One region of the Plantactinospora sp. GCM10030261 genome, then DNA from elsewhere that is predicted to be linked to it. Evidence: predicted binding sites of a transcription regulator. Region 1 holds the regulator's gene; the other holds the start of a gene.
The links. Region 1 encodes HrcA, which represses chaperone genes, less so after heat shock. Its sites were predicted from a motif close to GGTTNGCACNCTCNNNNNGAGNGTGCNAACC; they were not measured.
Positions count from the first base shown of each region.

Region 2: the regulator HrcA is predicted to act here: its motif matches at 4,210-4,240, upstream of groL (chaperonin GroEL).

Region 1 is NZ_JBHTDD010000001.1:634,273-641,405, reverse strand. Features, by position in the region: gene hemW (radical SAM family heme chaperone HemW) at 1-956, shown strand, start outside; gene ACFQUZ_RS03220 (DUF4870 domain-containing protein) at 1,108-1,767, opposite strand; gene hrcA (heat-inducible transcriptional repressor HrcA) at 1,918-2,940, shown strand; gene dnaJ (molecular chaperone DnaJ) at 2,995-4,137, shown strand; gene ACFQUZ_RS03205 (16S rRNA (uracil(1498)-N(3))-methyltransferase) at 4,142-4,876, shown strand; gene ppk2 (polyphosphate kinase 2) at 4,983-5,981, opposite strand; gene ACFQUZ_RS03195 (histidine triad nucleotide-binding protein) at 6,177-6,527, shown strand; gene ACFQUZ_RS03190 (serine hydrolase domain-containing protein) at 6,606-7,133, shown strand, end outside.
Region 2 is NZ_JBHTDD010000047.1:2,730-9,862, reverse strand. Features, by position in the region: gene ACFQUZ_RS31315 (S8 family serine peptidase) at 1-487, shown strand, start outside; gene ACFQUZ_RS31310 (DUF3558 family protein) at 516-1,064, opposite strand; gene ACFQUZ_RS31305 (GNAT family N-acetyltransferase) at 1,167-2,114, shown strand; gene groL (chaperonin GroEL) at 2,392-4,014, opposite strand; gene ACFQUZ_RS31295 (hypothetical protein) at 4,288-5,250, opposite strand; gene ACFQUZ_RS31290 (cold-shock protein) at 5,550-5,753, opposite strand; gene ACFQUZ_RS31285 (GNAT family N-acetyltransferase) at 6,217-6,672, shown strand; gene paaN (phenylacetic acid degradation protein PaaN) at 6,790-7,133, opposite strand, start outside.

The DNA.
Region 1 (7,133 bases):
CCGTCTTCGTCGGCGGTGGCACGCCGACCCTGCTGCCGGCCGCCGACCTGGGCCGGATCCTGGCCGGCATCGACCGCACCTGGGGGCTGGCCGACGACGTGGAGGTGACCACCGAGGCGAACCCGGAGTCGGTGACGCCGGAGTCCCTGGCGGCGTTGCGAGCCGCCGGTTACACCCGGATCTCGCTCGGCATGCAGTCGGCCGCGCCGGGGGTGCTGGCGGTGCTGGACCGGCGGCACCGCCCGGGTCGGGCGGCGGCCGCCGCCGCCGAGGCCCGGGACGCCGGGTTCGAGCACGTCAACCTGGACCTGATCTACGGTACGCCGGGGGAGCGGCCGGAGGACTTCGCGGCCTCGCTGGCCGAGGTCACGGCCGCCGGGGTGGACCACGTCAGCGCGTACGCCCTGATCGTGGAGGACGGCACCCGGCTGGCGGCGAGGATGCGTCGCGGCGAGTTGCCGTACCCGTCGGACGACGAGGCCGCGGACCGTTACCTGGCGGCGGAGGCCGCGCTGGGCGCCGCCGGCTTCTCCTGGTACGAGGTGTCGAACTGGGCCACGTCGCCGGCCGCCCGGTGCCGGCACAACCTGCTCTACTGGACCGGCGGCGACTGGTGGGGCCTCGGCCCGGGGGCACACAGCCACGTCGGCGGCGTGCGCTGGTGGAACGTCAAGCACCCGACCGGGTACGCGCGTCGGCTGGCCGAGGGTCGGTCACCGGGACACGGTCGGGAGCTACTCACCGAGGCGGACCGGCGGACCGAGGATGTGATGCTGCGACTGCGGCTGGCCGACGGGCTGCCGTTGAGCGTGCTGGACGAGGCCGGACGGGCGGCGGCCGACCGGGCGCTGGCGGACGGGCTGCTGGACCCGGCGGCGTACCCGGCGGGCCGGGCGGTGCTCACGCTGCGCGGCCGGCTGCTCGCCGACGCGGTCGTCCGCGACCTGCTGCCCTGAGCCGCCGACGCCGGACCGTCGCTGTCGTCCGATCGACTCGATGTGCGGCATGTCGGGTGGTGGGGGACGACGCAACTCCGCGGTATCCCGCACCTCGGGTGGATCGCGGGCGGTCCGCCGGGTGCCGCGACGGCACCCGGCGGAGCGTCGGTCAGCGCTTCACGAACGGGTAGGACATCGGGTAGCGGTAGACCACGCCCTCGTTGGCCTTGACCGCCCCGATGATGCCGAAGATGACCGGAACCACCCAGACGATCATCGGCAGGAAGAACAGCACCCCGCACGTGACGAACGTCGCGATCCAGGTGATGACGTAGACGACGGCCCAGGTGATCTGGAAGTTGAGAGCCGACACGGCATGCGCCCGCACGGTGGGCGACTGTTGGCCCCGCGCCACCATGGCGATCAGCGGTGCCACCCAGCCCAGCAGCCCGCCGCCGACGATGACGCCGGCCGCGCCCAGGCCGTGCGCGAGCAGTGCCCAGGTCCGGTCGTCGTTGCTGCCGTATCCGGCCGGAGCCGGCCCGGCGCCGTAACCGCCCGGTGGGTAGCCCGGCCCGCCGCTTCCCGGTGGGTAGTCAGGTCCGCCAGCGCTGGTCGGCGGAGGGAAGCCGCTCGGTCCGGCCGAGGCCGGGCCGCCCGGTTGCGGACTGCCTGGCGGGGGGCCGGCGGGCGGATACGGGCCCGGCGGCGAGCCGGGGGTTACGTCTCCCGATGGGGGCGGCGGTGTCGCGGGCGGCAGCGGAGCGGTTGGGTCCGACGAGGCCGGATCCGGATCACCTGCTCCGGGAGGGCGAGGTGGTTCGGTCATGACGTCACGGTAGGACCCGACATCCACCCGCGCCAGTAGCCGAAGGGAGGGCGGTCCGTGATCATCGCGCGATTCGCCGTCGCCGTCGTAGACTGGCACTCGCTACAGTCGAGTGCCAGTCCTTTCGGATGAGGCCGATGGGAGGTGAGCATGGGTCTCGACGAGCGCAAGCTCGACGTCCTCCGGGCGATCGTGGAGGACTACGTCGCCACCCAGGAGCCGGTGGGCAGCCGGGCGCTTGTCGAGCGCCATCAGCTCGGGGTCTCCCCGGCCACCGTGCGCAACGACATGGCCGTGCTCGAGGAGGAGGGCTACATCCGGCAGCCGCACACCAGCGCGGGCCGGGTCCCCACCGACCGGGGCTACCGGCTGTTCGTCGACCGGCTGTCCCGGGTCAAGCCGCTCAGCCCGGCCGAGCGCCGGGCGATCGAACGCTTCCTGGTCGGCGCCGTCGACCTGGACGACGTCGTGCACCGGACGGTGCGGCTGCTCGCACAACTCACCCGGCAGGTCGCCGTCGTGCAGTACCCGAGCCTGGCCCGGTCCTCGGTACGCCACCTGGAACTGGTGCCGATCTCGACCACCCGGCTGATGGTGGTGATGATCGCCGACACCGGACGGGTCGAGCAGCGGCTCGTGGAACTGCCCGGCCCGATCGCCGCCGACGACGTGCTCGATCTGCGCCAGCGGGCGAACGAGAAGCTGGTCGGCACCCGGCTCTCGGAGACTCCGCCGCTGGTCCAGGCGCTCGTCGAGGAGACCTCACCGGACCACCGGTCGGCGATGGCGACGATCTCCTCGGTGCTGCTGGAAACCCTTGTCGAGCGGCACGAGGAGCGGATCGCGCTGGCCGGAACGGCCAACCTCACCCGCGCCGGCCTGCTCGACTTCCAGGGCTCGCTGCGACCGATACTGGAGGCGCTCGAGGAGGAGGTCATCCTGCTCAAGCTGATCGGTGAGGCGGAGCCGAGCGGTCCTCGGGTCCGCATCGGCGACGAGAACGAGATCGACAATCTGCGGGCGGCCTCGGTTGTCAGCACGGGTTACGGTCCAGGTGCCACCATCGTCGGTGGACTGGGCGTCCTCGGGCCGACCCGGATGGATTACCCCGGCACCATCGCCACCGTGCGTGCCGTGGCACGCTACGTGGGTGACCTTTTGGCGCAGAACTGACCCGACCTGCCGACCGGCGGCCGACCTGGAATCGACATGGGGACACGGAACGCAGTGACCAGGGATTACTACGGGATTCTCGGCGTGAGCCGGGACGCCTCGGATGATGAGATCAAGCGCGCCTACCGCAAGTTGGCGCGCCAGTACCACCCGGACGTCAACCCTGACCCGAAGGCGCACGACCGGTTCAAGGAGATCAACGCCGCGTACGAGGTGCTCTCCGACGACCAGAAGCGGCAGATCGTCGATCTGGGCGGCGACCCTCTCGCCCCGGGCGGTGGGGGTGCGGGCGCCGGCCCCGCTGGGGCCGGACCTTTCGTCGGTTTCCAGGACATCATGGACGCGTTCTTCGGAGCCGCCGGTGGTGGCGGCGCCCGCGGCCCCCGTCCTCGGACCCGGCCCGGCGCGGACGCCATCCTCCGGCTCGAACTGGACCTTCAGGAGACCGCCTTCGGGGTGGAGGCGCCGATCACGGTCGACACCGCCGTGCTCTGCACCACCTGTTCCGGGGCGGGCACGGCTGCCGGCACGCACCTGGCCACCTGCGAGGCCTGCGGCGGGCGCGGCGAGATCCAGTCGGTGCAGCGCACCTTCCTCGGCCAGGTCGTCTCGTCCCGGCCCTGCACGGTGTGCCAGGGCTACGGCACCGTGATCCCACACCCCTGCCCCACCTGCGCTGGTGACGGCCGGGTGCGCACCCGGCGCTCGCTCACCGTGAAGATTCCGGCTGGAGTCGAGGACGGCATGCGGATTCGGCTGGCCCAGCAGGGTGAGGTCGGACCCGGTGGTGGCACCGCTGGCGACCTGTACGTCGAGATCCACGAACGGCCGCACGACGTCTACTCCCGCAAGGGTGACGACCTACACTGCCGGGTCACCGTGCCGATGACGGCCGCCGCCCTGGGCACCCGGCTGACCATCAAGACGCTGGACAGCGAGGAGCCGGTCGACGTCAAGCCGGGCACCCAGCCGGGCAGCACGGTCCGGTTGCGCGCCCGCGGCGTGCCGCACCTTCGCGGAACGGGGCGGGGTGATCTTTTCGTGCACCTGGATGTGCGTACCCCCACCAAGATCGACGCCGAGCAGGAACGGATATTGCGGGAGTTCGCGAAGACCCGCGGCGAGGAGGTGGCCGAGTTGACCAAGCAGGGCGGCTTCTTCTCCCGGATGCGGGACGCGTTCAACGGCCACGCCTGAACCGGTGAGCGCGCCGCTGTTCCTGGTCGACGCCTTGCCTCCTGGTAACCGGCACACCCTCGACGGTGCCGAGGGACACCACGCCGCCACCGTGCAACGGCTGCGGGTCGGCGAGAACCTCCTGCTCGCCGACGGCCGGGGCGGCACGGCCACCGCGGTGGTCGCCGCCGTCGGTCGAGGCACGCTCGAACTTGAGATCACCGACCGCGGGTACGCGGAACCGGCGGACCCGCGGCTGGTGGTCGTCCAGGGCATCGCCAAGGGTGACCGCGGTGAACTGGCCGTGCAGGCGATGACGGAGACCGGCGTCGACGAGGTCGTGCCCTGGGCGGCGGCCCGGTCGGTGGTCCAGTGGCGTGGTGAGCGCGGCGCCCGGGCCAGGGAGAAGTGGGTGGCGACCGCGCGGGAGGCCGCCAAGCAGGCGCGCCGCGCCTGGCTGCCGACGATTGCCGGGGAGCCGGACGCGTCGACCACCCGGGTGAGCCGCCGGCTCGCGGCGGCAGCCGCCGGTTTCGTCCTGCACGAGGCGGCGACGGACCGGCTGACCAGGGCCGAGCTTCCACCGGCTGGCGACATCGTCCTGGTGGTCGGGCCGGAGGGCGGCGTGGCGGAGTCCGAGTTGGCGGCGTTCGCCGCTGCCGGGGCACGTCCGGTCCGGTTGGGCGGTGACGTGCTGCGTACCTCGACCGCCGGGGTGGCCGCGCTCGCGGTGCTCTCGGCCAGGCTCGGCCGCTGGTGAGACGGCGTCTGGGGGTCGCGGGCGAGCGGGTGGCCGCCGGGACCGTCTGGTGCCGGCGGCCAGCCGCTCCACCCGCGCCCGGCCCGGCCGGTCGCGGACCCCGGTCCTACAGCTTGGGGAAGACGTGCACCGTCTGCTCGTCGGGCCTCAGGTCGAGGCCGGCCGGTCCGACGATCAGCGGATCCGGCGTCCCGACCACTTCGGCGTCCTTGCCGGTGTAGTCGAACCGGGCCAGTACGTGTCGCATCGCCTCGATCCGGGCCCGCTTCTTGTCGTTGCTCTTGACGACCGTCCACGGCGCGTCGGCGGTGTCGGTGTAGAAGAACATCGCTTCCTTGGCCTCGGTGTAGTCGTCCCACTTGTCCAGCGAGGCGATGTCCATCGGTGACAGCTTCCACTGCCGCACCGGGTCGACCTGCCGGATAGCGAACCGGGTGCGCTGCTCGTTCTGGGACACCGAGAACCAGAACTTGACCAGGCGAATGCCGGAGCGGACCAGCATCCGTTCCAGTTCGGGGGTCTGGCGCAGGAACTCCAGGTATTCCTTGCGGGTGCAGAAGCCCATCACCCGCTCCACCCCGGCCCGGTTGTACCAGGACCGGTCGAACAGCACGATCTCCCCGGCCGACGGCAGGTGCGCCAGCCAGCGCTGGAAGTACCACTGGGTGGACTCCCGCTCGTTGGGCTTGAGCAGCGCGACCACCTTGGCGCCCCGCGGGTTGAGGTGCTCCATGAACCGCTTGATCGTGCCGCCCTTGCCTGCCGCGTCCCGCCCTTCGAACACGATCACCAGCCGCTCGCCGGACTCCTTCACCCACTCCTGGAGCTTCAGCAGCTCGATCTGCAGCAGCCGCTTGTGTCTGTCGTACTCCTCGCGCGGCATCCGCTCGTCGTACGGGTAGTCCTCGCGCCAGGTGTCCACCGGAGTGCCGTCCGAGCAGAGCAGCACGGGATCGTCGTCGTGGTCGTCGGCGATCCGGTAGTCGTCGAAGAGGTCCAGCAGACCGGTGTCGGCGTCGGCGCGGGCGTCGATCTCGGTGGCGGTGTCGCCGTTCGTGCCGGTTTCGGCGGTGTCGGTGCTGGCAGCGGTGTCGGTGTCGGCCATGTCGCAGGGTGTTACCCCGTCGCGGACCCTCCGGCTACCTGCGGATTGCTGGGAAGTTGCTGAGTGGTGACGATCAGCTGCGCAGGTAGGGGTTGCCACGCGCGCAGTCGAAGCGGACGGCCGCCCCCGATGATGGGCCGGCAGCGGGGTTCGAGGCGTACCGGGTGCCCTTCCCCGTCGCCTACCATGCGGGGGGTGGGAACTGACGACTGCCTCTTCTGCCGGATCGTGGCCGGCGAGATCCCGGCGACCGTGGTCCGGGAGACCGACAAGACGCTCGCCTTCCGCGACATCGCGCCGAAGGCGCCGGTGCACGTCCTGGTGATCCCGAAGGAGCACTTCGTGGACGTGGTCACGATGGCCGAGGCCGATCCCGAGGTGACCGCCGAGGTCATGGCCACCGCCGCCATCGTGGCGGAGCACGAGGGAGTGGCGGCCGACGGCTTCCGGTTGATCTTCAACACCGGACCGGACAGCGGGCAGGAGGTCGCCCACGCGCACGCCCACGTGCTCGGCGGTGCCCCCCTTGGCCCGATGCTGGCGTAGCCCGGGGCCCCTTATCATCGCTTCCGGTAGGGGACCGGCCCCTCTCGACGTCCGTCGAATCCCGCCTGGAGGCACCCCGTGACCGACGTGAACCGCCGTCTCGACCGGCTGGTTCGCCAGCGCCAGGCGTCGGCGCGGGTGCCGGCGCTGGCCGCCGCCCTGCACCGGGCCGACCGACCGTTGTGGTCGTGCGCGGTGGGGCAGACCGGCAACGACACGCCTCTGGATGGGCATACCAGGTTCCGGATCGGTTCGATCACCAAGACCTTCACCGCCGTCCTCGTGCTGCAGTGCCGCGACGACGGGTTGCTCGACCTGGACGACCCGATCGGCAAGCACCTGGACCTGCCGGAGCACCGGGAGCTGACCGTGGCCCGGCTGCTCTCGCACACCGCTGGCCTGCAACGGGAGCCGCACGGCGACGTGTGGGACTCGCTGCGGGTGCCGGATGTCGACCAACTGCTGGCCGACCTCGCCAGGGCCGAGCGGGTGCTGCCGCCGGGCCGGCGGTTCCACTACTCCAATCTCGGGGTGGCGCTGCTCGGCCACGCCGTCGGCCGGCTCCGGGGCGGCACCTGGGCGGAGGTGCTGGCCGACCGGATCCTC
Region 2 (7,133 bases), on a different contig from region 1:
GACCGACGCCTTGGCGGTGGCCGGGCAGTTCGTCGTCGCCGCGGCCGGCAACACCGGCCCGCGCTGCGGCTCGGTGGCCGACCCGCCGGCGGCGTACGGAAACGTGCTGACGGTCGGTGCGGTCGATCGGGATCGCCGGATCACCGAGTTCTCCAGCCGGGGACCGGCGCCGGGTGGTGGCACCAAGCCGGACCTGGTGGCACCCGGGGCGGCGGTGCTGTCCGCACTACCCGACGGTGGGTACGGCACCCTGGACGGCACCTCCATGGCGACCCCGCACGTGGCCGGGGTGGTGGCGCTCATGTGGTCGGCCAATCCGACGCTGATCGGTGACGTCGACCGGACGGCGGCGATCCTGCGCGACACGGCGAGCCCGGTGGCGCCACCGCGGTCGGGCTCCGGGGCCCCCACCGGATGCGCGGCCGGCCCGGACGCTGCCGGTGCCGGCATGGTCGACGCCTACGCCGCGGTCCGCGCGGCGGGGTGAGCGGGGCTCGCCCCGCCCCCGGTCCGCGTCACGACCGCTCCAGCGCGGTACGCAGCAGCTTGGCCATCGGTTCCCGGACGGACTCGTCGGTGTGCGCCATCAGGGTGTACACCCGTTGCTGGGAACCCTCGATCCGGACGGCAACCATGATGTTGAGCTTCGGAGCCTTGTCGTAGAGGGCGAAATCGCCAAGTCCCGGCACCTCTTCGGCGGTCGTCGCGGAGTTTCCGAAGGCCTGTTTGGCCACCGACTCGGCCGATCCCGTAGCCGGCTCGGTCGCGACGAAGAGCCGCAGATTCCCCCCGCCGCCCTGGTAGTCGCACGAACGCGCGGTCTCCGTCAGCTTGGTCTCCGTCGCCTTCGCGTCGGCCAGCCCCAGCGGGGCGAGGTCAGCCTGCCCCACCAACGAGCAGGCGTCCGTGACGGCCGGGCCGGGCGTGCCGGCCGGCTGCGCCTCCGCGCTGGTCACCGGCGTCTCCGCGCTGGTCGCCGGCGCCTCCGGACTCGCCGCGTCGCTCGAACACCCCGCCCCAGCCATACCGAGCAGGACCACCCCGACCAGTGCCATCCGTCGCATTCGCACCTCACATCGATAGACAACCCCCGAACAATGTAGCCAGCGGGTCCACGGCCGCGAGTCGGGCGTCCGGCCGGGGAGCATGCCCTAGGGTCGGCGACCATGGCCGTTGAAATCTCCGTCGACGCACTTACCGATCGGGACGTACCGGCGCTGATCGAGCTGTGCCGGGCGGCGTTGGACCTGCCGGAGGACGCCGCCGAGGCGGCCGAGATCGTCACTGGGCTCGCCGCCCGACGCGCGGCGACACATCCCGCGGTCGGGCTGGTGGCGCGCGCCAGGGACGAGGTGCGCGGCGTGGCGATCGGCTCGCTCGCGGACCGGATGCCGGGCCACGGACACGTCGATCTGGTCGCCGTCCATCCGGCCGTACGCCGGGAGGGAGCCGGACGTGCGCTGCTGGCATCGCTGGAGACGGCTCTGGCCCGGCGCGGAGCCACCGAGGTGCTGCTCGCCGGCAACCCGCCGCACTACGCCTGGCCCGGCGTCGACGTCCGGTACACCCCGGCGATCTGCCTCGCCGAGGCCCTCGGCTACCGCCATGACCGTACGGCCTGGAACATGACCGTCGACCTCACCGATCCCGACGCCCCCGGGCTCCGGGACCCCGGGTCCGCCGAACGACGGTTGGCCGATCAGGGAATCACCGTCCGGGCGGCCGGGCCGGCGGACGTACCGGCGTTGGTGGCTCTGGCCCGGGAGTTCGGCGGCGAGTGGGCCGGCGAGTTGACCGGCTCGGTCGGATCCCCCGGGGCCGGCTGCCACCTGGCCGTCCGGGGCGACGGTGAGCTGCTCGGCTTCGCCGCGTACGGCTCGGGGCGGCCGAGTTGGTTCGGACCGACGGGCACCGCACCGGCGGCCCGGGGGCTCGGCATCGGCGCTGTGTTGTTGCGCCGATGCCTGCGCGACCAGCGGGCCGCCGGGGTGCGACGGGCGCAGATCAGCTGGGTGGGTCCGGTGCCGTTCTACGCCAGGGTGGCCGACGCCCGGATCGAGCGGGTCTTCTTCCTGTTCCGCAAGCAACTCGCGGGCACCGGCGCGATCAGCTGAGCTGCCGGCAGATGTCCTCCTCCGTACCGCGCGCGTGGAAGACGGTGCGGCCCGTCGCGGTCACCTCGATGTCGTAGCGGCCGACCAGCCGGAAGAAGCCGGGCGCGTGCTGTCCAAGATCTCCAGCGATCGCCTGGCTAGCCGGATGGTCGGCGGGACGGACGCACGGCTGACCGCTGTCGAGCGGCAGGCGGGGCCTCCAGAAACGGACCGAGCCGGTCGGAGCCCGCGGGCTCCGACCGGCTCGGTCGTGTTGCTTTACCGGATCCGGGTGGACTCAGAAGTCCATGTCCCCGCCGCCCGGCGCAGCCGGGGCGGCCGGGGTCTTCTCCGGCTTGTCCGCCACGACGGCCTCGGTGGTCAGGAACAGGGCCGCGATCGACGAGGCGTTCTGCAACGCCGACCGGGTCACCTTGGCCGGGTCGTTGATGCCGGCGTCCAGCATGTCCACGTACTCGCCGGTGGCGGCGTTGAGGCCGTGACCGGCCTCCAGGTTGCGGACGCGCTCGACGACGACGCCACCCTCCAGGCCGGCGTTGACGGCGATCTGCCGCAGCGGGGCGTCCAGCGCGATCTTGACGATCTGCGCGCCGGTCGCCTCGTCGCCGGTCAGGTCCAGCTTGTCGAAGGCGGTCTTGCCGGCCTGCACCAGCGCGACGCCACCACCCGGGACGATGCCCTCCTCGACGGCGGCCTTCGCGTTGCGCACCGCGTCCTCGATGCGGTGCTTGCGCTCCTTCAGCTCGACCTCGGTGGCCGCGCCGACCTTGATCACCGCGACGCCACCGGCCAGCTTGGCCAGCCGCTCCTGCAGCTTCTCCCGGTCGTAGTCCGAGTCGCTGCGCTCGATCTCGGCGCGGATCTGGTTCACCCGGCCGTTGATCTGCTCGGCGTCACCGGCGCCGTCGACGATCGTGGTCTCGTCCTTGGTCACCACGACCTTGCGGGCGCGGCCCAGCATGTCGAGGCTGACGGCGTCCAGCTTGAGGCCGACCTCCTCGCTGACGACCTGGCCACCGGTGAGGATGCCGATGTCGGTAAGCATGGCCTTGCGGCGGTCACCGAAGCCCGGCGCCTTGACGGCGACCGACTTGAAGGTGCCGCGCACCTTGTTGACGACCAGGGTGGCCAGGGCCTCGCCCTCGACGTCCTCGGCGATGATGGCCAGCGGCTTGCCCGACTGCATGACCTTCTCGAGGATCGGGAGCAGGTCCTTCACCGAGGAGATCTTGCTGTTGACGATGAGCACGTAGGGGTCGTCGAGGACGGCCTCCATGCGCTCCGGGTCGGTCCAGAAGTAGGGCGAGATGTAACCCTTGTCGAAGCGCATACCCTCGGTGAGCTCCAGCTCCAGGCCGAAGGTGTTGCTCTCCTCGACGGTGATGACGCCTTCCTTGCCGACCTTGTCCATAGCCTCGGCGATGATCTCGCCGACGCTGTTGTCCCCGGCCGAGATCGACGCGGTGGCGGCGATCTGCTCCTTGGTCTCGATGTCCTTGGCGAGCTTGGTCAGCTCCTCCGAGACGTTCGCGACGGCAGCCTCGATGCCCCGCTTCAGGGCCATCGGGTTGGCGCCCGCCGCGACGTTGCGCAGACCCTCCTTGACCAGCGCCTGGGCGAGGACGGTCGCCGTCGTCGTGCCGTCACCGGCCACGTCGTCGGTCTTCTTCGCGACCTCCTTGACCAGCTCAGCGCCGATCTTCTCGTACGGGTCCTCGAGCTCGATCTCCTTGGCGATGCTCACACCATCGTTGGTGATGGTGGGCGCACCCCACTTCTTCTCGAGCACGACGTTGCGGCCCTTGGGGCCGAGGGTCACCTTCACGGCGTCAGCGAGCTGGTTCATGCCCCGCTCGAGGCCGCGGCGCGCCTCTTCGTCGAACGCGATCATCTTGGCCATACGGCGTTGTCCTCCTGGACGTTCGCGGCCGCCCGAGCCGGTTGGCCCGCGCGTACCGCATACGAACTACGCACCTTCGGACGTCACTACCTGGCGACAGTGACGTCCGCCGGCCGGGCGGACAGCCCGCGACGACCGGCCACGTGCCGCGGTCCGACTCCTAGCGAACCCCGGCCGCGGCCCTACCGCCCCGACCATTGGCACTCACATGGCGCGAGTGCCAATTCCTTGTTTAGCACTCTCCCCCATCGAGTGCAAGCGCCTGAACGCTGGTCAACCGAGTTCGCCGGCGAGTCGTGTGGTCGTCACCGGCGCTTCGCTTCCCCGCAGCTCGGCGTACGTGGTGAGCAGCCCCACCTGCACCAGGAGATAGGCAGGCAGGAAGAACACCGTGGCGACGACTGTCACCACGACGTACCCGGGGGTGAGCGTGCTCGGTCCGGTCAGCGAGCCGCCGGTCGCCGCAATCCCCAACGCCTGCAGGACGACGACCCCCAGGGAGCAGCCCACGGCCAGCCCGACGATGATCGCGATCCGGCCGAGCGCCATGCCGAACTGGGTGTGCACCATCCCGAAGGAGCGACCGATCGGGTTGCGGCGCTCGAACACGTACACCGGGAGCGTCATGCTCAGGGCGAACGCCAGATAGAACCCCGGCAGCACGCATGCGCAGAGGCCGACGGCGATGATCAACCCGACCAGCAGCGACCAGGCCCAGAGACCGGGAGCCCGGCGCACCCCGTACCGGAACGCGTCACCCACGCTCACCGGCTGCCCCGCGGCCTGACCGGCGAGCACCCGGAATCCGGCGGCCCATCCGATCGCCTGTACGACGGCCGCCAGGACCGCGCCGCCGAGCAGCACCCCGTAGTAGACGAACAGGTTGCCCAGCATCAGCCGCAGGTCACCCGTGGTCACCTCGGCGGTCGCCGGCTCGGCCAACGCCTCGGCCTCGAAGGGCACGGCGACCAGGCTGACCGCGATCGCCGGCGCGATCTGCGTGAGCAGCAGGATCGGCAGCAACGGTCGCCAACTCCGCCGGGCCGCTGCCCAGCTCCGCGCGAACCAGCCGCCGACGCCGGCGCCGGGCGGGTTCACCAGCGGGTCGTTCCAGTCGTACGCGGACTGCCAGCCGGGCCCCGGCCAGCCCGGTTGTGGCGACCAACCCGGCTGCGGCTGCCAACCCTGCTGGGGCGGCCAGCCCTGTTGTGGTGACGGCCAGGCCGCCCCCGGCATCGGTTCGACGCTGGGCGCGGGCGGGTTCGGCGGCCAACCGGGCTGTTGCGGCCAACCGGGCGCGGGCTGATGCGTCGGGTCGGGCTGTTGCGGGCCGGGCTGATGCGGCCAACCCGGCTGATGCGTCGGGTCAGGTTGTGGTGGGCCGGCCCCTGGCCCCGGGGGCGGGTCGGTGGCAGGGTGGGACGGCTCGGAGGGCTGGCTCATCGTGCTCCTGGCGACGGCTGGCGTGGAACCATGATCCTGCCCGAGGTGCGACCGGTGTCCCAGCCGCCGAACGGCCGGGCTTGGGGCAAGGTTCAGGCGATGAGGCGGACCTGCTCGGCCTGCGGGCCCTTCTGTCCCTGCGCGATCTCGAACTCGACGCGCTGCCCGTCGTCAAGGGCCTTGTAACCGTCCATCTCAATAGCCGAGAAGTGGACGAACACGTCCTGCCCACCGTCGACCGCGATGAATCCGTAGCCCTTTTCGCTGTTGAACCACTTCACGGTGCCCTGTGCCACGGCGCACTTCCTCACTTCGATGGTGCGGGGCTGATTACCCCCTCGGGCGCGACATGCGCCGGCCCGGCGCCACCGATCCGTGACCCGTGGCGGGCCAACGGAACCGGCGATCGAAATCGCACGGTACACGAGGGGTCACGCCGGTGCACTACCCCAAAACGGACGCTCGGCGCGCTTTCCGGATGGCGCCGATAGACCCGGCCAGGAGGGCACCTATCGGTATCTCAGGTCGGCCAATCGGGTTGCCCGGCAGGTGCCGCGCCGGTAGGCATGACGCATGCCACCCGCACCCCCGACATCCTCTGTCCGGGAAGAGGACCGCCGCGACACCACCACGACATCCGATCGCGCCGGCACGGTCCCGGCGTCCGACCAACGCGGCGGGCCACTGGCGGCGGAGCGGCGTGCGATCCAACCGGACCACGTCACGGTGCGCCGGGTGGAGATCGCGGACAGCGCCCGGATGCGTGCCCTGCGGCTGGAGATGCTGGCCGACTCACCGCTGGCGTTCCTCGAGACGGTGGCCGAAGCGGCCGCCCGACCGCACGCCGAGTTCGCGGCCCGGATCGCCGGCAGCGCGAGCGGGACCGAACGCGGCCAGTTCATCGCCGATCACGACGGCCGGTTCGTCGGTCACGCCGGCGGTGTGGTGGCCCCCCGGGACACCGGGACCACCGTGATCTTCGCGGTCTACCTCACGCCTACCTGGCGGGGCAGCGGCGTGCTCGGGCCCCTGATCGACGCGGTGGCCGCCTGGTCCCGATCCTGCGGGCGGCCTGAACTGCTGCTCGAGGTGGTGGTGGGCAACGATCGAGCGGTCCGGGCATACCAGCGGCTCGGGTTCGTCGATACGGGTGTCGGCGTACCGCATCCCACCGTGCCGGGGATGACCGAGCTGCAGATGCGTCGCCCCGCCTGACCCGAACGCCCACGAACGCCGCCGCACGCGCACCGACCACCTGAGCCGTTCACCGCGAAACGGCCATAGGAGGGGGCCCCTTCCCGTACCCGACGGCCGACAGAAAGGGCCCTTCCGTCACGCGGGGCGGCGGCTCTGGACGATGCGGAACCGGTTGGCGACGTACGCGCCGTCGGTAAGCGCGGCATTGGCGGCCGGGTTGGCACCGCTGGCGTGGAAGTCGGAGAAGGCCGCGGACTGGTTGACGAAGACCCCGCCGGTAAGGTTGCACGACAGGTGCACCCCGACGTCCATGGCCACCTTCTCGGTAGCGTCCAGGACGTGCTCGTCGGTGGAGTAGACGCCCGCGGTCAACGCCCCGCCAGTTCCCACGGTGTCCTGGAGGATCTGCAGGCTGTGTTCGGTGGACCCGGTCGCGATGACGAACGAGATGGGCCCGAACCACTCCCGGCCGTACGTCG